Regions from separate parts of the Rossellomorea marisflavi genome, predicted to be linked through region 3. Evidence: riboswitches for the same ligand, from Rfam matches in the RefSeq annotation. Region 3 holds a riboswitch; each other region holds the start of a gene.
What was found. Region 3 has a riboswitch for S-adenosylmethionine ahead of K6T23_RS11955 (DUF2292 domain-containing protein). Riboswitches for the same ligand answer to the same signal wherever they lie in the genome.
Positions count from the first base shown of each region.

Region 1 (8,362 bases), 1.7 Mb from region 3:
AGATCCCGGAAGACGGGCGTATCGGGGCGGATTTCGCTTCACCCCTTATAATCTCATGTATAACGAAAAAAAGAGGCTGTCTTTTTAACGATGATGCCATGGAATAATTCAAAGAATGGACTTCCCGTACTTTGAACATGATAAACCCATGGCGTGCGTACATAAGAGACACCCTCTACTTTTTTTGAACAAACTATATTCTTGAAGGGGGACATATACATGACTAAGTATATTTTCGTAACAGGCGGCGTAGTGTCGTCACTAGGGAAAGGGATCACAGCAGCGTCCCTTGGCAGATTGTTAAAAAATCGTGGCATCAGCGTCACGATCCAAAAATTCGACCCATACATCAACGTGGATCCGGGAACGATGAGCCCGTATCAGCACGGAGAAGTATTCGTTACCGATGATGGCGCGGAAACGGATCTTGACCTTGGTCACTATGAGCGCTTCGTCGACATCAATCTGACGAAATACAGCTCTGTGACGACAGGTAAAATCTACTCTACGGTCCTGAAAAAAGAGCGTCGAGGCGATTATCTTGGAGGGACGGTTCAGGTCATCCCTCACATCACGAATGAAATCAAAGAGCGCGTATACCGTGCCGGACGTGAAACGAATTCCGATGTAGTCATCACGGAAATCGGTGGAACGGTAGGGGATATCGAATCCCTTCCATTCTTGGAAGCCATCCGTCAAATCAAGAGTGATGTAGGTCGCGACAACGTCATGTACATCCACTGTACGCTTGTTCCTTACATCAAAGCAGCGGGTGAAATGAAAACAAAACCGACGCAACACAGCGTAAAAGAACTTCGCAGCCTGGGAATCCAGCCGAATGTCATTGTCGTCCGTGCAGAAATGCCGATGACTCAAGACATGAAGGATAAGATTGCCCTGTTCTGTGACATCGACAAGCATGCGGTCATCGAAGCGACAGATGCCGATACCCTTTACTCCATTCCGCTTTCCCTGCAGGATCAAAAGCTGGATGAACTTACTTGTCAGCACCTCAAGCTCGACTGCCATGAGCCTGATATGACGGAATGGACAGAGCTCGTTGAACGCGTCCGCAATCTATCGCGTAAAACGACGATCGCCCTTGTCGGTAAATATGTAGAGCTTCAAGATGCCTACATTTCCGTTGTGGAAGCACTCCGCCATGCCGGTTACCATTTCGACAGCGACATCCAAGTGAAATGGTTGAATTCAGAGCTCATCAATAAAGAGAACGTTCAAGAACAATTGGCTGATGCCGATGGGATCCTTGTCCCTGGTGGATTCGGAGACCGTGGTGTCGAAGGGAAGATCGTGGCAACCCAGTACGCACGTGAGAACAAGGTTCCGTTCCTTGGAATCTGCCTCGGTATGCAGCTTGCTTCCGTAGAATACGCTCGAAACGTCCTTGGACTCGAAGGCGCACATTCTGCAGAGTTGAATCCTGATACACCGCATCCGATCATCGACCTTCTTCCTGAGCAAAAGGACATCGAAGATCTTGGTGGTACACTGCGCCTTGGACTTTACCCTTGTAAGCTGACTGAAGGATCAAAAGCCTATGCAGCCTATGATGGAGAAGTGGTTTATGAGCGTCACCGCCACCGCTTCGAATTCAACAATCACTATCGTGAGCAAATGGAGAAAGCAGGATTTGTCTTCTCTGGAACAAGCCCGGATGGACGCCTTGTGGAAGTCATCGAGCTTAGCGACCACCCATGGTTCGTCGCTTCCCAGTTCCACCCGGAATTCACATCCCGCCCGACACGTCCGCAACCTCTCTTCAGAGATTTCATCGAAGCGACGCTTGCTTACGGAGAAAACTGATATCACTATGAATGAACGCCGCCGGGGCTTAATGCCGGCGGTTTTTTTGTGGAGTTAAATGTTTAATCCTCTGCTTTGGAAGAGAGGGGTAGGGGGAAGTTGGTAATAAACATCGGTAGTTGATCTTAAAGTCTTAAAGTTGAAAATAAACAGCCTAAGTTGGCAACACGGTTCGATGAAAAAACGGGAGTTGGTAGTAAAAAGTTAAAAGTCGATAGAAAAAATCGGAAAGTTGAAAATAAAATTGAAAAAGTCGGTCTGACCCCCTAATTCCTGACGTATGCTTCCTCAATCTCTAGTACTTTCAGTTTTTTAATTTCTATACACTCTTCTTCACTTTTCAGATACCAGATGCAGTTTTTTAAAGTGAAGAAGAGCGAGATCCTATTCCCTGTTATAGACGTATGTTCATATCGACAGGATAACCCGTTTCTCTATACGTCTCATGAAATTGTAAAGGGGCCATTCGTTTCAAGCTGCCGTGGAATCGTCTTTCGTTATAAAAAGTCATGAACTCGTCTACTTCATAATAAGCCTCTTCAAAGTACTCAAACTCAAAGCGTCTGAATAAATCACGCTCCATGATACTGAAGAATGACTCAATATACGCATTGTAATTGGGTGAACGTGGCGGAATTCGTTCATGGAGAAGGTGATGCCCCTCGCAAAATGCCCCGAATAAGTTACTTACAAACTGGGGGCCGTTATCAGTTCGGATGATAAGCTGGTTTTCACCACTTGGCGGTGTGGAAACTCCCCTTCTAAAAAGCGCTTCTTCTAACATGGTGGTAATGTCTTTGGCCGTGCACCGCTGCCCTCGATAATGTCCAACAATGGAGCGATCCAGTACATCAATGGCACAGGCTACAAAGAAAAACCTTCTGGTTTCTGAAATCATTCCGTACTTGATATCAACCTGCCAAAGTTGATTTGGAGCGGTGATAATTCGATTACGAACCAATCGTTTAGGATACGTTGGATTTCCTTTTCGTTGGGGAAGAAGGAGCCCTAATTTCCGACATAACCTTCCCACCTTTTTATGGTTGATTTTAATATGGTGATTGACCTTTAAGAAATGGGTTAAATTCTTGATTCCATAGGTTGCGCCATCTCCTTCGACAGCTTCCATAAGGTACTCTTCAATTTGTTCATCTGGGATGCGAACCCCTGTTGTAGTAAAGGAATATCCAGGTACAGGGCGACCTCTCTTCCCCTTAGAATCGCCTGCTTCCTCTGCCTCGGTATGGTAATAGTAAAGGGACCTGTTGATTCCGGTAGCTTTCGTCAATTTGGTAATGGAGAATCCCTCCTTTGCCCATAGGTGAATTTCCCTTAAGACCGTTAGGATCGGAATGGGGTTTTTTTTAGGAGATTCCGAAGCATGGCGTTTTCGAGTTCCTTCTCACCCAATAATTTTATTGCCTGTTCGTATTTGGCCTTTAGTTCTTCTTTCGTTGGATCAATCGGCAATGACACAACGTCTGAATCCTCCATCTCTTCACGTACTTCCTCTTCATATTCCTTTATCCATTTGGATAAAGTAGGTCTGGAGATTCCAGCGTTTCGTGCGATAGTGGTATAATTTCCAGATTCAAGAGCCAACCGAACATAGTTTTTCTTAACCTCTTCTAATACTTCAATCTTCCTTTTAGGCATCAGACTACCCCTCCTCAGTTCCCTAAATTAGATAATTTCAGTGTACGATGATACGTAGAGGTTGTCTAAAGGAATTAGGGGGTCGTAAAGAAGTCGGTAATAAATGCGGGTGAGAATCGAAAAAAAGTGCCTGAAATGCTGAAAAACAGTTGAATTTACGATGAATTGAGGGTTGATAGAGCCTAACTGTAGCCCCATTACACCCCATATTTCCCATTCGACAAAAAGCGCCCTTCCTTTTCTTGAAAAACCCATAATTCACTATAAAACTCCATCCCCTGTGGACCATCTTACTACCCTTTCAGCGGTTTATTCATACGTAATAGTCACCACAGGTTGGACGGAAGCGGAAGTGGCTCGACTGCCTCCCCGCGGAAACCAAGTCCCTGCAGCGAAAGGAAACGGACCCCGTTCCTGTTCATTGCTTTTTGAAGGAGAGATCGATTAGGTTCTAAACTTATAGAATTCCAAAAAGAATATTGACAATATTCACTCACCTCGTTAAGATATCCAATATGTAGTTAAAATTTCATAGTTTTCTCTTATAAAGAGTTGGCAGAGGGACTGGCCCGATGATGCCCGGCAACCTACCGTATATACGGAAAGGTGCTAAGACCTGCAGGATGTGATTCCTGAGTGATAAGAGTGCGTTCATCCGTACATACACCTCTTTTCCTCAGGAAAAGAGGTTTTTATTTTTGTAGAGAAAAAATGAGGCGGGAAGATCCCGGAAGGAGAAGAGAGAATGAAAAAGGTTTTATCAGTACTCTTATTTGCGACACTACTCACCACACTGGCTGCCTGTCAGCCGAACGTATCGTCAGAATCCAAAGGGGAAGAAAAGCAGGGGACGTCCGAGCACCCGCTGGCAGGGAAGAAGATTGCCTTGATCATGCAGATCAACCTGGGGACGTTCTCGGCCCAGTATATTGAAGGAGTGAAAGAGCAGGTAAAGAAATTCGGCGGGGAAGTACAGGTATTCACTTCTGAAGGGGACTTGGCCAAAATGTCTTCGAATCTGGATGCGGCCATCAACCAGAAGTTTGATGGAATCCTCATTGACCACGGGACGAAGGAAGCGTTGCAATCAGGAGTGGAAAAAGCAAAAGAAGCCAAAATCCCGGTCGTCGTGTTTGATGCCGATGTGGAATCTGATGGTGTGACCGTCCTTGAACAGGGGGATCAGCAGATGGCGGAACAGACCCTCTCCAAACTCTCTGATGAGCTTGAAGGCAAGGGGAATATCGTGAAAATCTGGGTGGCAGGATTCGCTCCGATGGAAAGGCGTCAAGTCGCGTATCAGGAGTTCCTGAAAGAGAACCCGGATATCAAAGAAGTGGCTGCATTCGGAGCGGCGACCAACAACACGGCCTTGGATACCCAGGCACAAATGGAAGCGATCCTGAAGCAGTATCCGAAAGGAGAAATCGATGCGGTATGGGCCGCGTGGGATGAATTCGCCAAAGGGGCCGTCCGTGCCATTGAAGCAGCAGGGAGAAACGAGATCAGGGTGTACGGAATCGATATGAGCGACGAAGATCTCCAGATCATTCAGAAAGAAGGAAGCCCATGGGTGGCGTCCGCAGCAGTGGACCCGAAGGATATCGGCCGCGTGCAGGTCCGCTTCCTTTACCAAAAGCTTGACGGGGAGGAAACGCCTCAGACGGTGAAGCTTGAACCGGTCTTCGTCGAGAAAGAGCAGCTTCCGGAAGAAACGATCACCACCGATCAATTGAGTGAGCATATCGACGGCTGGGGGGCGAGCGAACAAGGGTATTCCGACGAGTTGAAGAAGCTCGAGGCATCATTTGAATCGTAAAGGAGTGGACGATATGTCTGCTGTAGTGGAAATGGTGAAGATGAACAAAGCGTTTGCCGGGGTGCAGGCACTGAAGGAGGCTTCTTTTGAAGTAAGGGCAGGAGAAGTGCATGCGCTCTTGGGGGCAAATGGTGCAGGGAAAAGTACGCTGATGAAAATCCTGTCCGGCGCATATGAGCAGGATGAAGGGGAGATCCGCCTGAACGGGGAGAAGGTGACATGCCGCACGCCTAAGGAAGCAAAGGACCATGGGATCCACTGTGTGTATCAGGAAGTCGACACGGCGCTCATAGCTGGGTTGAGTGCCATGGAGAATATCTTGCTGGACGATTTTTCCCCGGGAGGATCCTTCCTCATCCGGAAGAAAGCGATGGAGAAAAAGGCGGGGGAAGGGTTGAAGCGGATCAAGCATGAATCGATCCCTTTGCAGGAACCGGTGGGCAGGCTCAGTCTTGCGGATAAACAGATGATTTTATTGACGAGGTGCCTCCTGAGGGATGCCAAGGTCCTGATATTGGATGAGCCCACTGCCCCCCTCAGCTCTACGGAAACAGAAAAACTGTTCCGTGTCATTGAAGAGTTGAAGGCGTCTGGCGTTGCCATCATCTTCATTTCCCATCGGCTGCCGGAAGTCTTCCAGATCTCCGACCGCATCACGGTCATGAAGGACGGCGGTACGGTGGGAACGTACGAAGCGCAGGAAGTCACGCCGAGGGCCATCGTCGAAGCGATGATCGGGGGGACATACAAAGAGGAGTTCAACCGGAATCAGTCGGTGACCGGTGACGTATTATTCGAGGCAAGTGGTGTTTCGGATGGTGCGTTGCTGAAGGATATATCGCTCACCGTACGTGAAGGGGAGATCGTAGGCGTTGCCGGGCTTGTCGGCGCAGGCAAGACCGAACTTGCCAAGTCGCTCTTCGGGGCCGTGCCGGCCAAAGGCCGATTCAAGCTGAAGGGAAAAGAGATCGGCCACTCCAGCCCTGTGGATGCGGTCCGTAACGGTCTTGCGCTGGTACCGGAAGAACGGAGGAAGGAGGGCTTGTTCGTCCATGAGTCCATCCGGAAGAATCTGAGCTTCCCGGCTTTACGGTCCATTTCAAAGAACCTATGGATCAATAAGGAAAAGGAAAGGGAGATGTCACGGGAAGTCATTGCATCCCTTGGCATCAAGACGTCCAGTGACAGCCTGCATTCCCACTATTTGAGCGGGGGTAATCAACAAAAGGTGGCCATCGGGAAGTGGCTAACCATGGATGCATCCCTGTTATTGTTCGATGAGCCCACCAAAGGGGTGGACGTTGGGGCAAAAAAAGAGATTTTTCACTTGATCCAATCCCTTGCGGAAAAAGGGAAGGGGATCCTGTACTTCTCCTGTGAGCTGCAGGAGATCATGGCGATTTCTGATCGCATCCTTGTCATGTACGACGGGGAGGTCGTGAAGGAATTGACCAGGGAAGAAGCAACCCAGGAGACGATTTTGTACTACGCTTCAGGAGGGAAGGACACACGTGAAGACGCTCGACTATTTGTTTAAATACGGGGCCATTGCCATGATGGTCATCATTTTGATATTTTTCAGTTTGTATAATCCGGTGTTTTTCACGTATGTAAACATCTCGGATATCCTGAGGTCAATTTCCATTGTTACCCTGGTTGCAATTGGCGTGACCTTTACGCTGGCCGTCGACGGGTTCGACTTGTCCGTCGGTTCTACAGTTTCTCTGTCAACCGTCATTACCGCCTCCCTGATGGTATGGTATGAGGCGCCTCTCTGGCTGGTCATCCTCCTGCCGATTGCCGTCGGGGCACTTGTCGGTCTATTCAACTCCATTCTCATAGTAAAAATCGGGATTCCCGACCTCCTGGCGACCCTCGGGGCGATGTACATCATTTCCGGGCTTCATCGGACCTATACAGAAGGCTATTCAATCTACAGTCACATGCCCATGTCGAAAGGTGGAACGGCCCCGGGAGAGTTCTCGGATGCCTTCCTCTTCATCGGCCAGGGGAAATGGCTCGGGCTCCCGGTACCGGTCTGGATCATGCTCGTCCTCGTTGCGATCGTGTACGCCATCCTTCATTTCACCAGATGGGGGAGGGTTCTTTATATGACAGGCGGGAATGTGGAAGCATCGAGGCTGTCGGGGATCCCTGTCAAACGGGTGAAGGTGTTGGCCTATGTCGCATCGGGAGTGTTCGCCTCGATCGGAGGCGTCCTGTTCACTGCTAGGGTAGGTTCCGGTCAGATCGATGCCGGGGCTCCGCTTCTGATGGAAGCCGTTGCCGCGGTCTTCGTAGGGTTCTCGGTCCTCGGTGCCGGGAAGCCGAATGTGCTGGGCACCTTCTTCGGGGCAGCCCTCATCGGCGTCCTCCTCAACGGCCTCACCATGATGAATCTTCCCTACTATGCGTTTGAGATCATCAAGGGGAGCGTCCTGGTGCTTGCGCTCGCGGTAACCTATATCCACGCCAGGAACCTTCAAAGCACATAAAAAAAATCGTCCCGCCATCATCAGGCGGGACGATTTCATTCTTCATATTCTGATAGAATCTCTTTGATCAGGAACGATAGGGCAAAATAAATATAGAGGGCAGCCATGCTTGAAGGGAAGCTGACCCTTTCCCCAATTTCTTCCCCGGGAAGTAGTCCTTTGATGACTTTCGTATCAACGTGGAAATCACAGATTTCCTCTAGGTTCTCATCTCCGGGCACCATACCGGAAATCCCTACGGACGGGATGCCTTTTTCTGCGAGACCGCGGGCGAAGGTCACGGCTTCTTCATCAGTGGAAAACCTGGTGACGATCAGGACGCGGTCGGCTTCCGTCAGCTCGGCGTCTTCGTGGTATCTTGCAGCTGAAGGCAGGGGCTCTGCGCCTGAAATGGCCTCAGCAGCCACGCCTTCCATTTCACCGAATGCCTGTATATAAATCGTTCCCTCTCCTATGGCAGCCTGGGCCAGCAGACGGGAGGAGTCTTCGATTTCGAATTCCTGCTTGCCGGAAATCCGCTGAAAGAGACCGGTCAGCTGAGTCGTGAACATCTTGATCATAATATGTG
Region 1 covers NZ_CP081870.1:3,994,809-4,003,170, reverse strand. Annotated here, with positions in the region: gene K6T23_RS20645 (CTP synthase) at 220-1,824, shown strand; gene K6T23_RS20640 (IS3 family transposase) at 2,219-3,151, opposite strand; gene K6T23_RS20635 (helix-turn-helix domain-containing protein) at 3,166-3,480, opposite strand; SAM riboswitch class I at 4,020-4,126, shown strand; gene K6T23_RS20630 (sugar ABC transporter substrate-binding protein) at 4,226-5,299, shown strand; gene K6T23_RS20625 (sugar ABC transporter ATP-binding protein) at 5,313-6,836, shown strand; gene K6T23_RS20620 (ABC transporter permease) at 6,853-7,794, shown strand; gene K6T23_RS20615 (DUF2529 domain-containing protein) at 7,830-8,354, opposite strand.
Region 1: linked by a shared signal. The riboswitch ahead of K6T23_RS20630 (sugar ABC transporter substrate-binding protein) and the one ahead of K6T23_RS11955 (DUF2292 domain-containing protein) in region 3 are both predicted to bind S-adenosylmethionine.

Region 2 (8,362 bases), 1.0 Mb from region 3:
GAAAAGTGGTCGAAGTGAACGAAGACCTGTCTGACAGCCCTGAATTCGTCAACGAATCTCCATACGAGAAAGCATGGATGGTTGTTGTGGAACCTTCAGACGCTGGTGAAGTGGACAAACTGATGACATCTGAAGAATACGATAAAATGATCAACGAAGGCTAAAACAGGAACACCTTGGGATAAATTCTCAAGGTGTTTTTTTATTCTCAAGGGCAAGATAAATTCAACCTTTAATGAAAGGATGATGGTCATGCTCACACCTAAACAGGCCGATGTGACCGATCGTGTCATCGGAAAAGTGAAGGATGGCTCCATTGAGCTATTCCTTGATAACCAATCAATCGGGAAAGTCCCCCTTTCGTTGGAGGGGATCAGCATGCAGCCGAATTTCAAGGCGAAAGAAAATAAAATCTACCAGAGCTATACCTCATCAGAAGGGCATGACGCCCGCTATACGGATTGCGATGAAGGTGGATGGTGTTAACATGACATCGGGGGATTCCCCCCCGGTGTTCTTTAGGATCAAATCCTTTGCAAAATACCACTGACATGAGAAAATAGAGATAATAAGTGGACCATTAATAATCTTTTACTACTTCACTGAAAGTCAAGGTGATTGTCATGGAAGTCGTGGATGAAAAAGTCCTGATCGTAGAAGGCACATCCGATAAACGAAAGGTCAAAGATATCATCAGTGAGCCCGTGGAAATCATTTGTACCAATGGTACGATCAGTCTGACTAAAATGGACGAACTGATTGATTCATTAATCGACAGGGACGTATACATCCTTGTGGATGCCGACGAAGCCGGTGAAAAACTCCGCAAGCAATTCAAGCGGGAGTTCCCGGAAGCAGGCCACCTGTATATCGACAGGATGTACAAGGAAGTGGCTGCTGCCCCGGAATATCACCTCGCTTCCGTTTTGATCGGAGCCAATATTGATGTCCACCAACAATATCTTGGAAAAAGGATGAATTAGATTTGAAAGAGTTGAACAGCCATGAAGCGCTGCAAACGATTCGAAAGAATGAAAGACTGCTTGCCCTCTATTTGTATACACCCATGTGTGGGACCTGTCAGGTTGCAGGGAGGATGATCGAGATCGTAGAAAATCTGCCCCAACCGTTTGTTTTTGCAAAGGCAAATCTTAATTACATGGCGGATTTCGCAACTGAGTATGCAATCGAGAGCGTTCCTTGCCTCCTCCTGTTCAAAGATGGAGTCGAGGTCGACCGGATCTATGCGTTCCAGTCTGTACCGTTTCTGTATGAAGCATTGAAAAAGGTAGCGTGAAGGGGCCAAAAAGGCCTTTTTTTATGCTCGAATAGCACAAGAAATAGATAGATTTTCACGAAAACCACTACGACTTTTCTACACACCGGGACATATTTCTCGGGAAATGAAACGAACCCGCCAATATATTGTCTATTGGGCCCTTCCTTCGACAGTCCGTCCACAATCTGTCGAGAAAGTACGGGAGGATAAACAATCCAGTAGTGGAATTAGTTAAGTATCCGAGATACTGGAGGGGTTGCATGAGAGAGTATTTAGAGAAAATAGTAGATCAATGCGAGACCAGGTATCACTTACAATTATTATTTCCAGACACACCGTTCGTCCTACACTTCCAAAGTGGCTCAAGCGGGTACAGTCTGTCTATATCAAATAAGGGATGTTCCGTACTTCCCAATCCCCATCCTGAGCCCCACCTGAGGATAACGGCTGGACATGAACGGCAGTTGCTTTCTTTATTTGCAGGGAATGAGCGATTGACTTCCCTTGTTGATAAAAAGGATGTCCTAGTCCGTGGGGGCTACCGGCATTTGTTGTTTGCTGAATCCGTGCTTTGGTTGACCCGTTTTCACATCGTTGAACCAGTGAGCGTATAATGTGCAAAAATGAATTGACACCATGTTTATTCGGTGATAGTATCACTTTAGTAACAAATTTCTGAGTATTTAGTATGAATAATTAAATAACGTTTATCTCTTATTAAGAGTGGTGGAGGGAAGTGCCCGATGAAACCCGGCAACCGTCAATGAAAATTGACACGGTGCCAATTCACTCGAAGCGAAGGCTTCGACAGATGAGAGAAAGTCTACTATTGAAATAGTATGCCTTTCTGCTTATCGCAGAAAGGCATTTTTATTTTCCAAATGACGTTCGATGATTTAACAGCAAACGTCATTTGGATATAATTCCTAGTAAACCGGTGGTTTTACTGATGGTGAGGTGGATGCAACATGATTACGATTTCTGATGTAAAAAAAATCTTTCAAACGAAAAACGGAACGGTTTCAGCCGTCGATGGGGTGGATATGACCATCAACGATGGAGAAATCTTCGGTGTGATCGGATACAGTGGAGCCGGAAAGAGCACGTTGATCCGGATGTTAAACGGGCTTGAGGTCCCTACTGATGGAGCCGTCGATGTGAACGGGCAGCTGATTTCAGAGGCAAAAGGGAGGGCCCTCAGGGAAGCAAGGCAGTCCATGGGGATGATCTTCCAGCACTTTAACCTCCTTTGGTCGAGGACGGTCCTGGAAAACATCCAGTTCCCCCTTGAAATTGCAGGTGTATCGAAAAAAGAGAGGATCAAAAAAGCAAATGAACTCCTTAACCTGGTCGGGCTTGAAGGCCGAGGCGATTCATATCCTTCGCAATTGAGTGGAGGTCAAAAGCAGCGGGTCGGCATTGCAAGGGCATTGGCGAATGATCCGAAAGTGCTGCTATGCGATGAGGCGACTTCCGCCCTTGATCCACAGACCACAGACAGCATCCTCGACCTCTTAGTGGATATCAATGATCGTCTTGGATTAACGATTGTGTTGATCACCCACGAGATGCATGTCATCCGCAAGATTTGTCACAGGGTAGCGGTCATGGATTCAGGTAAAGTCGTCGAAGAAGGGGACGTACTTGACGTGTTCCGGAACCCTAGGGAAGAAGTGACGAAGCGTTTTGTAAAAGAAGTTTCTCAGCAACAGGAATCGGATGATGTCTTGGAACATTGTCAGGATGGGAAGGTGCTGAAGCTTACTTTTGTAGGAGAAAGCACAGATCAGCCTCTCATCACAGCGCTGATCCGCCGGTTCGATATTGAAGTGAATATCCTTCAAGGGCAGATATCCCAAACACAAAAAGGGGCCTTCGGAACGTTGTTCATCCAGCTGACCGGAGATCCATTGATTGTGGATCAGGCCGTCGCTTTTGCTGAAAATCAAGTGAAGGTGGAGGTGATGGAGAGATGATTGAAAAAGTCTTTCCGAATGTCGATTGGGAGAAAATGTGGGAGGCAACACTTGAAACCTTATACATGACGGGGATGTCGGTCATTTTGACCTTTTTCCTCGGTCTTGCCCTTGGAATCCTCTTGTTCCTTACATCGAAGGGGAACATTTGGGAGAACAAGGCGGCTTATACGATTACCAATGCGGCAGTCAATATATTCAGGTCCATCCCTTTTATCATTCTGATTGTGTTACTGATTCCCTTTACGAAGGTATTGATCGGGACGATCCGGGGGGCCAACGCGGCCTTGCCAGCCCTGATCATCGGTGCAGCCCCGTTTTATGCCCGGATGGTGGAAATCGCCCTCCGCGAAGTCAATAAAGGGGTCATCGAAGCAGCGAAAGCCATGGGGTCCAAGACGAGTACCATCATCATGAAGGTCCTTCTCCCAGAATCCATGCCGGCTCTCATCTCGGGAATCACCGTGACGGCCATCGCATTGGTCGGTTATACCGCAATGGCAGGCGTCATCGGGGCTGGTGGTCTCGGGAATCTGGCATTCCTGGATGGATTCCAGCGCAGCAGAACCGATGTCACCTTGGCAGCGACAATCATGATCCTGGTTCTTGTATTCATCATTCAGCTTGTCGGTGATTATTTCACCAATAAAATAGATAAACGATAAAAGGAGAGAATTCAGATGAAAAAATGGTTAGTGGGAACGATTGCAGCAGCGAGTATCATAGGATTGGCAGCATGCGGAACCGGCGGGAGCAACGGTAGCTCAGGCGACTCAAAGGAACTTGTGGTCGGAGCATCCAATGTTCCTCACGCTGAAATCCTTGAGGAAGCAAAACCGATCCTTGAAAAAGAAGGGATCGATCTCAAGATCGAAACGTATCAGGATTATGTCCTGCCAAATAAGGATCTCGAGAGCGGAGATCTTGATGCGAACTACTTCCAACACATCCCTTATCTAGAAGGGCAAAAGAAGGAACATGGTTATGACTTCGTCAGTGCCGGAGGAATTCACATCGAACCGATGGCGGTATATTCCAAGAAGCACCAATCCCTTAAAGATATCCCGGAAGGCGGAACCATTCTATTCAGTAACTCCGTGGCAGAGCACGGAAGGATCCTGACTTTGCTTGAAGCAAACGGTCTGATCAAATTGAAGGATGGTATTGATAAAACCCAGGCGACATTGGATGATATCGCTGAAAACCCTAAAAAATTGAAATTCGACTACGAATACGAGCCGGCCCTTCTTACTCAGCTTTACAATAATGAAGAAGGCGATGCAGTCGTCATCAACTCCAACTATGCCATCGATAGCGGACTGGATCCGGTCAAGGATTCCATTGCCATTGAAGACAAGGAATCACCGTATGTGAACATCATCGCGGTCAAAAAAGGTGATGAAGACAAAAAAGAAATCAAGGAGCTTGTGAAGGTGCTTCAGTCTGATGAAATTCAGGACTTCATCAATAAAGAGTGGAAAGGTTCCGTGGTGCCGGTCAAAGAATAAATACCAAACATAATCTTTTTGCAATAAGCTCATACTATTTTCGATCACTCGAATTAGAATGGAGCTGAAAGTGAATGCAGGTAGAGCCTAGAAATACGACGGAAGCGGCCCTGCTCGATTATAAGACGGGGCTTGGGATCTTCACTGAAAAAATGCCGGAGCTGGCACAGCAATACAATGCCTTCACGGAGCATTGTTTCCGTGAAGGGGTATTATCAAAGAAAGAGAAGCAGCTGATCGCCCTTGGCATCAGTTTGTATTCTCAAGATGAGTACTGCATCATCTACCACACAAAGGGTTGTCTCGATCAAGGATGTACGGAAGAGGAAATCCTTGAAGCCGTGGGAGTGACTGCTGCATTCGGAGGCGGTGCAGCCATGAGCCAGGCGGTCACGCTTGTTCAGCAATCCATGCATGATCTGAATGAACTGAAGCATTAAATGAAAGGGGGGTCTTCGGACTCTCTTTTTTTGCATTTTAAAAGAGGATGAACTCCTTTCAGGAGGATACAGGCGGAAACGTGTAAGAAAGTCTGACAATTTAGCGCAGAACAGGAGTGAAGGATGATTTTCTGAAAAAATCACCCCACACACGTTTTGGCAAAAGAATGGCAGGGTAGTATCCTTAATGAGTAACACAAAAACCTGAAAGGAATGATTCACTATCGACTCTCTTGACAGTATGTCGTACACAAGCGAAATGGAAAAGGCCATGCATGGAGCCCACGGAGTAGGGTACGAGGTGTACAAACGAAAGCATGAAGTTCGGATGCAAGTAGAGAAGCAGAGAGAGAAGGATTATAGGGAAAGCCGCAGGATGATTGCTGCACTCGATCGAAAAGTGCATGCTAATATATAGAAGAATGACGGAGGAGCCGGTGATGGATGAATCACTGGTTTTTCTTATGTATAGAGGTTTAAATGGGCATCCATCCGTGATAAGGTAGGGGATGTGGGAACGTGATTCGCTCATGGGACGGATCATGTATGCAGAAGGGCGTTTGGGCCAACAATAGAAGGGTATTTTTTACCGTTTCCACGCCGTCCCCTTTTGTCTGAAAAAGTTGATTATAGCTTTTATTTGTTATAAGATTGTAATGATAATAAATTGAGAATGGATAAAGAATCCCTTTATTTCATTTATAAAGTCACGGAGGTAATATACATGGCAGGTTCTACTTTAACAATCAAAGATCTTCATGTGGAGATCGAAGGTAAAGAAATCCTCAAGGGTGTCAACCTTGAAATCAAAGGTGGAGAAATTCACGCGGTCATGGGACCGAATGGTACTGGTAAATCCACTCTTTCATCTGCAATCATGGGTCACCCGAAATACGAAGTGACAAAAGGAAGCATCACGTTCGACGGTGAAGATGTCCTTGAAATGGAAGTGGACGAACGCGCACGCGTAGGTCTTTTCCTCGCTATGCAATACCCAAGTGAAATCAGCGGTGTGACGAATGCCGACTTCCTTCGCTCTGCTATCAACAGCCGACGCGAAGAAGGGGAAGAAATCTCCCTTATGAAGTTCATCCGCAAGATGGATTCTGAAATGGAATACCTTGAAATGGATCCGGATATGGCACAGCGTTACCTGAACGAAGGATTCTCCGGTGGGGAGAAGAAGCGTAACGAAATCCTTCAGTTGATGATGCTTCAGCCTAAGATTGCCATCCTTGATGAGATCGATTCAGGACTTGATATCGATGCCCTCAAAGTCGTGTCAAAAGGAATCAACAAAATGCGCGGAGAAGACTTCGGCTGCTTGATCATCACTCACTATCAACGTCTGTTGAACTACATCACACCTGATTACGTTCACGTGATGATGCAAGGTCGTGTTGTGAAATCCGGCGGTAAAGAACTTGCTCAGCGCCTTGAAGCAGAAGGATATGACTGGATCAAAGAAGAACTGGGAATCAAAGACGAAACTGTCGGCCAAGAAGCGTAAGAGTTAGGGGGATGAATATGACTGTAGAAACGAAACTACCAGTAGATCAAGACTATGTCAGCTCCTACTCAAAACAACTCGGAGAACCAGAATGGATGACGGCCCTGCGTACAGACGCATTCGCCAAAGTCTCAGACCTGAACCTCCCTGTTGCGGATAAAACGAAGATCACCAACTGGAACTTCACACAATTCCAGAAGCATACAGTCGAAAGTGCTACGTTTTCATCCATGAGCGAGCTGCCCGAAGAAATAAAAGCATTAGTAGAATCTGAAAGTGAATCAGGCAGCCTGTATATCCAGCGTAATAATACTCCTGCCCACTTGAAGATCACGGACGAACTAAAGGACAACGGCGTCATCTTCACCGATATCTTCACTGCTGTGAAGGAGCACGGTGACCTTGTTCAAAAATACTTCATGACCGATGGTGTGAAAGTGGATGAGAACAAGCTGACTGCTCTTCATGCGGCCCTTTTGAACGGTGGTACGTTCCTTTACGTTCCTAAAAATGTGGAGCTGACTGAACCGGTTCAAGCCGTATTCATCCATGATGATGCGGAAGTAGCCATGTTCAACCACGTACTCGTTGTGGCAGAAGACAATAGTTCTGTCACATATGTGGAAAACTATATCTCGACAGTGGAAGTGGAGAACGGCGTGTTCAACATCGTATCAGAAGTGGTGGCAAAGGATAATGCAAAAGTCGCTTACGGTGCCGTTGATACCCTTAACAGTGGAGTGACGACATACGTCAACCGTCGCGGTGTGGCATCACGTGATGCGCGCATCGAATGGGCACTCGGCCTGATGAACGACGGAGATACGGTTTCTGAAAACGTGACGAACCTGATTGGTGACGGTTCTTACGGCGATACGAAATCAGTTGTTGTCGGTCGTGGCAAACAAAAGCAGAATTTCACCACCAAGGTTGTTCATTTCGGTAAAAATTCCGAAGGCTATATCCTTAAACATGGTGTGATGAAAGATGAAGCTTCTTCCATCTTTAATGGAATCGGAAAGATCGAGCACGGTGCTTCGAAATCGAATGCCGAGCAGGAATCACGTGTCCTCATGTTGAGTGAAAAAGCGCGCGGAGATGCGAATCCGATCCTATTGATCGATGAAGACGATGTAACGGCCGGACATGCTGCCTCTGTAGGCCGCGTTGATCCACTTCAACTTTACTACCTCATGAGCCGCGGGATCCCTCAGAAAGAAGCTGAACGTCTCGTGATCCACGGATTCCTGGCGCCGGTTGTCAACCAGCTGCCGATCGAGGGCGTGAAGAAACAGCTTGTCGAGGTAATTGAAAGGAAAGTCAACTAATGGATATCCAAGAGATTCGTAAACATTTTCCGATTCTCGACCAGGAAGTGAACGGCCATCCATTGGTATATCTGGATAGTGCAGCCACCTCTCAAAAGCCGATTTCGGTCATTGAGGCTGTGAGCGACTACTATAAAGGCTATAATTCGAACGTCCATCGTGGGGTCCATACCCTCGGTACAAGGGCGACGGATGGATATGAAGGAGCACGTGAAAAGGTGCGCTCCTTCATCAATGCGGCGACCACAGAAGAAGTGATCTTCACCCGTGGGACGACGACATCCATCAACACCGTCGCAGCGAGCTACGGGCGCGCCAATG
Region 2 covers NZ_CP081870.1:3,310,003-3,318,364, reverse strand. Annotated here, with positions in the region: gene gcvH (glycine cleavage system protein GcvH) at 1-164, shown strand, start outside; gene K6T23_RS17365 (YusG family protein) at 253-486, shown strand; gene K6T23_RS17360 (toprim domain-containing protein) at 624-983, shown strand; gene K6T23_RS17355 (thioredoxin family protein) at 986-1,297, shown strand; SAM riboswitch class I at 1,991-2,097, shown strand; gene K6T23_RS17350 (methionine ABC transporter ATP-binding protein) at 2,248-3,255, shown strand; gene K6T23_RS17345 (methionine ABC transporter permease) at 3,252-3,920, shown strand; gene K6T23_RS17340 (MetQ/NlpA family ABC transporter substrate-binding protein) at 3,936-4,763, shown strand; gene K6T23_RS17335 (carboxymuconolactone decarboxylase family protein) at 4,838-5,203, shown strand; gene K6T23_RS17330 (YuzK family famiily protein) at 5,445-5,621, shown strand; gene sufC (Fe-S cluster assembly ATPase SufC) at 5,928-6,713, shown strand; gene sufD (Fe-S cluster assembly protein SufD) at 6,731-8,041, shown strand; gene K6T23_RS17315 (cysteine desulfurase) at 8,041-8,362, shown strand, end outside.
Region 2: linked by a shared signal. The riboswitch ahead of K6T23_RS17350 (methionine ABC transporter ATP-binding protein) and the one ahead of K6T23_RS11955 (DUF2292 domain-containing protein) in region 3 are both predicted to bind S-adenosylmethionine.

Region 3 (8,362 bases):
CGTTTCCTGCTTCATCGTGTGATAATGAGGCAATTTCCCGCAGTAAATCAGATCTGCCCCTTCTTTTGCATGGGTTAGGAGCTCTTTGTTCACCAGTCGATCATAAAGAATCACATCGGCCTGCTGGATGGCTTTCAGCCCTTTGATGGTCAGAAGGTCCGGATCCCCTGGCCCGGCCCCAACTAAATATACTTTCCCCATTGGATCTCCTCCTTCAGAGTTTACTTTATGATGGTTTCCTTCTCATGGAGGACGAATGCCGCTCCTCCTCCTCGCAATCTCCGTTTCTCATAAAGCGAAATATCCACGATCTCCGGTTTCTTAAGAAAATATTTCTCCAACTCGATCTCTACAAGATCAAACGCTTTTTCATCAGAGTCTGCTGCGACAACGACAGGGGTGACAAATGTCGGAGTCGTTACTTCAAATCGGTAAAGATTCATCAATTCATCCCCTTTATGCTTCCTGAAGCAACCCGTCAAGTGACTGCTGAAGATCGGCTGTGCCTACCCGATTTACGTAATCGAAGAAGGCTTCCCCTGGTTCCTTCGTATTCTTGAAGTGGAGCAGGAGACCCTTCACCACATCGGATAGCTGTTCAGCTTCGACTTTCCCCTTCAGCTTTTCATTCAATGTCCCTCCATCTTGGAGTGTCCCGCCTACATAAATTTCAAATGCCTCGATCATCTTTTTATCTTTTGTCCTCATCTTGATCCCCTGAAGACCGATATCGGCAATTTGTCTCTGCCCGCATGAATTGGGACATCCGACCATATGCATGCGCACCGGCACATCAAGGCTCAGTTCACGATCCAGTTCATTGGCGATTCTTCTCATTCTCTCCTTCGTTTCGACGAGGGCAAGATTGCAATATTCGATTCCAGTGCAGGACACGGAATAGCCTATGAAGGATAACGGGCTTGTAGAGATCCTGTCGAATATTTTCTCTGCCAACAGGGCGTCCACATGCTCATCCGGGATGTTCGGGATGATGAGATTCTGTGAGTTGCAGTTTCGCATTTCACCGTTCCCGTACTTTTTCGATATCCTTGCAAGCTCCAGCACTTCGTCGGAACTGAGTCTGCCCACCGGCACATTCAACCCCACGTAATTCAGCCCCTCTTGCTTTTGAGGCTTTACTCCGTAAAAGTAGCCTGCATTCCATCCCGTTACGGCATCTTCCCCACCATCAGGTAGCTCGACATACTCCAATAGTTTTTCCTTGAACTTTTCAGGTCCCCAGTCGGCAACGAGGAACTTCAAACGGGCGAGATGCCTCTTCTCCCTGTATCCAAAATCCCTGAAGATCGTGGTTACAGCAATCGTTACGTCCTTTACCTGATGAGGTTCGATGAATACATCCAGCGTCTCGGCAAGGAATGGTCTGGCAGACAGTCCGCCACCAACCTTCAGGTGGAATCCTGCCACCTTCTTTCCATTAATGACCTTGGTGGCCGGAACGAAAGATGCACAGTTGATTTCAGCATTGGATGCATTGTTGATGTTCGAAGAGATGGAGAGCTTATATTTTCTCGGAAGATTTGAGAAATCTTCATTGAGCTGGAAGAAGTCATACACTTCCTTCACGATTTCCCTTGTATCGAACAGTTCATCCGGATCGATACCTGTCAATGGATTACCGACGATATTCCTTGTAATGTCACCGCAAGCACCTGCGGAGGAAAGGCCGACTTTTTCAAGACGCTCGAAGATGTCGGGAATCTGTTCGATTTTCAGCCAGTGGAACTGGATTGCCTGTCGCGTCGTGATGTCATACACATCACGACCATACTCTTTACAGATGGCTGCAAGTTCGACGGCTTGATCATAGGTAAGGATGCCAGAAGGGACATTGACCCTCATCATGAAATAACCATCTTCCTTTGGACGTTGCAAATACAATCCTGCCCATTTGAACTTATCCCACTCTTCCTTCGGGATCGAAGAAAATCCGTTTTTAGCATACTCAGGAATGTCCTCCAGTATGGTCAACCCATCGCGCTCAAGCTTCCATTGTTCGGTTTTGTTCAATTTCTCATTTTGTTCCCAGTGCTTCTGATAAGCCATGCTCTCCACTCCTTAGATCAATTGTTTTACTTGAAGATGATTCCAGATCTGTTCAACGCACTCGTCTATCGAATGTTCTTTTGTGTTCAACGTGATTTCAGGATTCTCCGGCTCCTCATAAGGGGCGCTGATCCCTGTGAAATTCGGGATCTCCTGATTCCTCGCTTTTTTGTATAACCCCTTTGGATCTCTCTTTTCACACTCATCCAGTGGACAATGAACATAGACCTCGAGTAATTCTCCTTCTCCAACCAGGCTGCGGACCACTGCACGATCTTCCCTGTACGGTGATATGAAAGCCGTGAGGACAATTTGTCCGCTGTCCACGAATAGCTTCGACACTTCACCGATCCTGCGGATATTTTCTTTGCGGTCCTTTTCATTGAAGCCAAGATCTGCATTCAATCCATGGCGGACATTGTCCCCATCGAGTACATACACTTGCTTCCCTTCTTGGAATAGTCGATGGGACAGGGCGTTTGCAACCGATGACTTCCCGGAGGCAGATAGCCCCGTGAACCAAAGGATGAAGCTGCCATGGCCATTTTTATTTCGGCGGTCTCCTTTTTTTACGGCACTTTCATGCCAGACGATATCAGACATGATCTCTCCTCCTTACTGTGATCCTTCCTTCTTCAATCCTTCAATGAGCACGTTGATGACTTCCGGTCTTGAGAAGGTGCTTGGAGGGACTTCACCGGCCCTTAGCATACCGCGCACCTTCGTTCCCGACAGGATGACCCGGTCCTCTTTCCCGTGGGGACATGTTTTCGTCGTGGCCATTCCTTCACATTTCTGACAGTAGAAGCTGTGCTCGAATTTTAATGGTACGATGCCAATCTCATCCTCGTTAAACTGCTCAAAGATCTTCTGTGCATCATAGGTTCCGTAATAGTCCCCGACCCCGGCATGATCACGGCCCACGATGAAATGAGTGCAGCCATAGTTTTTCCTCACCAGCGCGTGGAAGATGGCTTCGCGAGGTCCTGCATACCGCATGGCTGCCGGGAATACCCCCAGGAACACACGGTCCTTAGGGTAATAGTTTTTGAGAAGGACTTCATAGCTTTCCATCCTGATCGAAGCCGAAATATCATCTGACTTCGTTTCTCCGACGAGGGGATTGAGGAATAAGGCATCCACTGTTTCTAGAGCCGTCTTTTGGATATATTCATGAGCTCTGTGAACCGGGTTCCTGGTCTGGAATCCCACAATCGTCTTCCACCCTTTTTCATTGAATGCTGCTCTCGTCTCCACAGGATCGAATGTGTGAGCTTCGAAGGGTTTATTCAAGCGCTTATGTAGGGTGATTTTCCCTCCCACATAGATGGGGCCACGGTGGAAAAGCTTTTTGACTCCGGGATGCTCAAGGTCTGTGGTTCCATAAACGAGCAGCGCCTCTTTTTCTTTATCAGGGGTGAAGATTTCCTGTACATCGATCGATCCGTACGTTGTCCCGTCGTATACCAGCCTGCTTTTACTCCCGATCGTTAAGCGATCTGCAACCTCCTGCTCCACCGGCAGGGTGATCGGGATGCTCCAGACGGTCCCATCGGCAAGTCTCAGATTCTCGACAACACTCTTATAATCGGCTTCTTGCAGGAAGCCATTTATGGGACTGTATCCTCCTATCGCGATCAATTCGAGATCGCTCAATGAAATCTCATCGAGGGGAATCTCCGTCTTGATGGTCTCCACTTCCTCTTCAGGTGCATATGATCGTACCAGTGTTCCTCCATGTGGTTCTAAACTCATTATGTTTCCTCCTTCAATACAATCAGATTCCTCCACCATCTTCATGAACGGCCCGTTTTTCTTTTCGGATCGCCTTCATCAAGGATAATGCCCCTATCGTCGCGATCATGACCGAAACGGGAATGATGATGGAATAAATGTCATAATCAACCAACAGTTTTACAAGGAAATAAGAAATGCTCAATGACACAAGCGGTGAAACAATCCAAATTTTCACGATTTTCTTCACAATATCACTCTGGATGACTTCCCTTCCATTCCTCGCGGTTCCGAGTCCTATAATGGAAGAAGACGTCACCTGGACCAGTGGAACGGGAAGCCCGAAAATCGAACTGGTGATCACCAAGCCTGCACCGACGCTAGAAATGAGGATCCCTTCAGGCTTTGAAAACCTCGTAATCTTCTTTCCGTTCGTTTCGACTACTTTGGCACCCAACAGAAGCGCGCCTACTGCCACAAACGCTCCACCAAGCCAAACGGCCGGTCCCGCCTTCAGCATTCCGGCCCCCACCAGTGGCCCCACGGCATTGGCTACATTGTTCATGCCTGCTGAGAAGGCCTCCAGGAAGCCCGCGAGTATCAAAACGTACCCGATCCATGTATGATTGAATGTCCATCCCCGCTTTTCTAGCCCATATAGCCCTTTGGCCAGCAACCATGTAAGAATGAACGCCGTGAACGGGACAATCACCCAGAACACCATGATGGTGAACAGGGATTTTATGAATAGAACCTGATATGCTACACCCACTCCGACTACGGCACCGACTGTCACCTCACTTGTCGAAAGGGGAATGCCCATCAGGTTGGCGATGAAAAGCGAACAGGTAGCCGATATAAGAATGATGATCACTAACTTCGATGTCAGGATGCTCGATGGAATGATTCCCGACCCGATGGTCTTGACCACCTCACCACCTCCGAGGACTGCACCGGCAAGGACCCCGATGGAACAGATGACAAGGGCAACTTTCATTTTCTTGATGGCACCCGATCCGTAAGCGACCCCCATTGTCGCAGCCGCACCGCTTGCCCCGATATTCATGGCAAAGAATAAGCTGATGATAATGGCGATGATTTCCAGCATGTCTGCCCTCCTAGTGTAGCCCGCATTCCGTCTTGCCTTTGCCTGTCCATCTGCCCGATCTCAAATCATTCATATCGTATGCAGGGGCCGTACAATGGAAGCATCCGATGCTCGGGTAGCCTTTATCATGCAGCTCATTATATGGAAGGGAGTGTTTATGGACATATCTCCATACATCCTTCCATGTCCAGTGGATCAGTGGACAGATCTTGACGGACTTGAACTTGTCATCTTTATTGATGAACTGTGTATCTTTCCGCGTCGGTGACTGCTCGCGCCTAAGACCTGAAATCCAGGCATCCCCTCCTGAAAGCACCTCTTTCAGCGGATCGAGCTTCCTGATCTGACAACACTGATTCGGCTGTGTTTCCCATAATCGATCCCCGAATTGAGCTGCTTGTTCCTCAAGGGAGAGCGCGGGTTTTTTCATCTCGATTTGAAGGGAAGGGTACTTTTCTTGTACCTTTTTGATTGTTTCGTACGTCTCCTTGAAATGTACATCTGTATCCAGGAAGACGATGTTTGCATGGGGATTCACCTTGTAGATGAGGTCGATCAGGACCATTCCCTCGACCCCGAAGCTGCATGCGTACACAATCCTGTCACCATAATGCTCATATGCCCACTCCAATACGTTTAGAGCCCCTTTATAGGTGGGATCAACCTCGAAGTCCTGATCATGTTCTTTCCAATTTTCGTGTGTCAACACGTTGATCACCGCTTTCCTCATGCCCAAAAGAAAAAGGCATTCATGCACAGGAAAATAAATCCTGCAGATGAATGCCTCTAGTTTTTCTAGTCAGCATGATTATTTGATTCGTACTTTCTCATTCCGCTCTAATTGAATGACTTTACCATTTTGCACCACGATCGTGATGGAACCGAAGTCCATGTTTTCAAGCATTGAATTGATCGTATCCATCCATCCCGCCACATCTTCCTGTTTATCCTTCTTGTTCATCGACTTCCCCCCGGTTTCAACATCTGGGTCCATGGAAAAACAGCCCCCCATTTCGGAAAGCTGTTCAGGTATCGAACCTTATCTTCCAAAATGAGTCCCATTTTGCTGGAGTTAGCACCTTACAATACGTAGGTTGCCGGGTTTCATCGGGCCAGTTCCCTCCACCGCTCTGGATAAGTGATATTCATTTGAATAATTAAAATGATAACAGATAATTGAGATAAGTCAATCCGACTTTTTTGATAGGAATAATGAAATTGAACTATTTTTCACAAATTTGTTTCTTCCATGCCCTTAACTCAAGGTATTCACAGAATTTCGTTTCAACCACCTTTTTTTGTTGATGGGCTTATCCAAATTTATTCATCTTGAAGTATAAGTGTACACCCGTGAACCACAAAAAAATCGCGATCATAGAATCACGATTTTTTGTGGAGGAGGTTTTTCAGGAAGCCGGCCCACCTGATACATAAAGGATCTGTCCGTTCACGTATGATGAGCGCTCATCTGCAAAGAAGGCAACTGCATTGGCGACATCTTCTGGCTGACCGCTTCGCCTGGCCGGTATTTGTCTGATGCTCATGCTGACGAATTCTTCAAACGGCATCCCGATCCGCTTGGCGGTCTGTCGCGTCATATCGCTTTCAATGAATCCAGGAGCCACGGCATTCACGGTGATTCCGTATGGACCCAGTTCAACGGCAAGCGTCTTCGTCAATCCCTGAAGACCAGCTTTGGCAGTCGAGTAATTCGCCTGCCCCCGGTTGCCCAATGCAGACGTGGATGATAGGTTGATGATCCTCCCATGCTTTTGATGAACCATGAAGGTCTGGACCTCCCTCGACATCAGGAACGCCCCTTTCAGGTGAACGTCCATGACTGTATCCCAGTCGCTGTCGGACATTTTAAAAAGGAGATTGTCCCGGATGACGCCTGCATTGTTCACAAGGATGTCGATCCGTCCGAAGCGCTCAACTGTCTCCTCCACAGCTTTCTTCACCTCCTCGGGTCGGGATATATCCGTGATCCTTGTAAACGGTTCATACCCTTGTGCCCCTTCAAGCATCAATCCTAGTGCTTCTTCATCCGTATCTAGCACTGCGATCTGATGGCCCTCATGAGCAAGCCTTTCCACAACAGCCTTCCCGATCCCTTTAGCTCCACCGGTAACGACTGCCACCCTTTTTATATTCGTCACGTTCTATTCACTCCTTACATGAATGGTTGTTCATTCAGTAGGTTGCATCGTACAACAACCTCTCCTAGTAACAATTCGGCAAACCACGGAAAATTCCTGCCCATAACCGGTTGTAGACACACATGCTAAGGAGGTGTAAGAGTCACGAAGGTCCTTTTCAATCGATAGGTGAACACAACAAGAGCCCGGATCACCGCTGGGCTTTCCGGGCTCTGTTATCACACCAATAATTGAAACAGCGTCTTATCCTGATTGACACATTGATAGGCAAATCCCTTTTGGTTCATCCTGTCCAAGAGCCCAGGATAATCCTCACGATGCTTGAGTTCGATCCCTACAAGGGCGGGTCCGCTCTCTTTATTGTTCTTCTTCGTGTACTCAAAGCGGTTGATATCATCATGTGGACCAAGAACCTCATCCAAGAACTCCCTGAGTGCTCCGGCCCTTTGGGGAAAATGGACGATGAAATAATGCTGCAGTCCTTCAAAGATCATTGAACGCTCCTTGATTTCCTGCATCCGTCCGATGTCATTATTGCCACCACTCACGACACATACCACGTTTTTCCCCTTGATCTGATCGGCATACTGATCGAGGGCTGCGAGGGAGAGGGAACCTGTAGGCTCCGCAACGATCGCATTGCGATTATAGAGTTCCAGAAGGGTGGAACATACCTTACCCTCAGGGACCACCAGCAAATCATCGAGGACTTCCCGGCAAATTGTGTAGGTGATCTCCCCTACGTTTTTAACGGCTGCACCATCCACAAATGGATCGATCTCTGAAAGGGTGACATGCTTTCCTTGGGTCAGGCACTCATTCATTCCGGCAGCGCCCGATGGTTCAGCGCCGATCACCTTCGTATCAGGCGAAACGCTCTTCAGGAACGTCCCCATTCCCGCAGCCAACCCACCTCCACCGACGGGAACGAAGAGATAGTCGATCTGTTCCTCACAGTCATTGAGGATTTCCACTGCCACAGTTCCTTGTCCGGCAATCACATCTTCATTATCGTAGGGATGAATGAACGTCCGGTTTTCTTCTTCGCTGCATAGAATGGCTTTTTCATAAGCATCATCGAATGTATCACCTGTCAAGACGACTTCCACATACTCCCCTCCGAAGAACTTTACTTGGTCCACTTTTTGCTTCGGGGTCGTAGTCGGCATGAAGATCTTCCCGCGGCTTTGCAGCAGGTGACAGGAATGGGCGACACCCTGGGCATGGTTTCCTGCGCTCGCGCAGGCGATCCCGTTTTGAAGTTCCTTTTGGGTAAGTTTTTTGATTCGGTTAT
Region 3 covers NZ_CP081870.1:2,281,846-2,290,207, forward strand. Annotated here, with positions in the region: gene cobA (uroporphyrinogen-III C-methyltransferase) at 1-201, opposite strand, end outside; gene K6T23_RS11925 (DUF3906 family protein) at 222-443, opposite strand; gene K6T23_RS11930 (nitrite/sulfite reductase) at 457-2,067, opposite strand; gene cysC (adenylyl-sulfate kinase) at 2,080-2,673, opposite strand; gene sat (sulfate adenylyltransferase) at 2,683-3,822, opposite strand; gene K6T23_RS11945 (sulfate permease) at 3,845-4,906, opposite strand; gene K6T23_RS11950 (phosphoadenylyl-sulfate reductase) at 4,920-5,618, opposite strand; gene K6T23_RS11955 (DUF2292 domain-containing protein) at 5,718-5,831, opposite strand; SAM riboswitch class I at 5,946-6,050, opposite strand; gene fabG (3-oxoacyl-ACP reductase FabG) at 6,316-7,068, opposite strand; gene ilvA (threonine ammonia-lyase IlvA) at 7,287-8,362, opposite strand, start outside.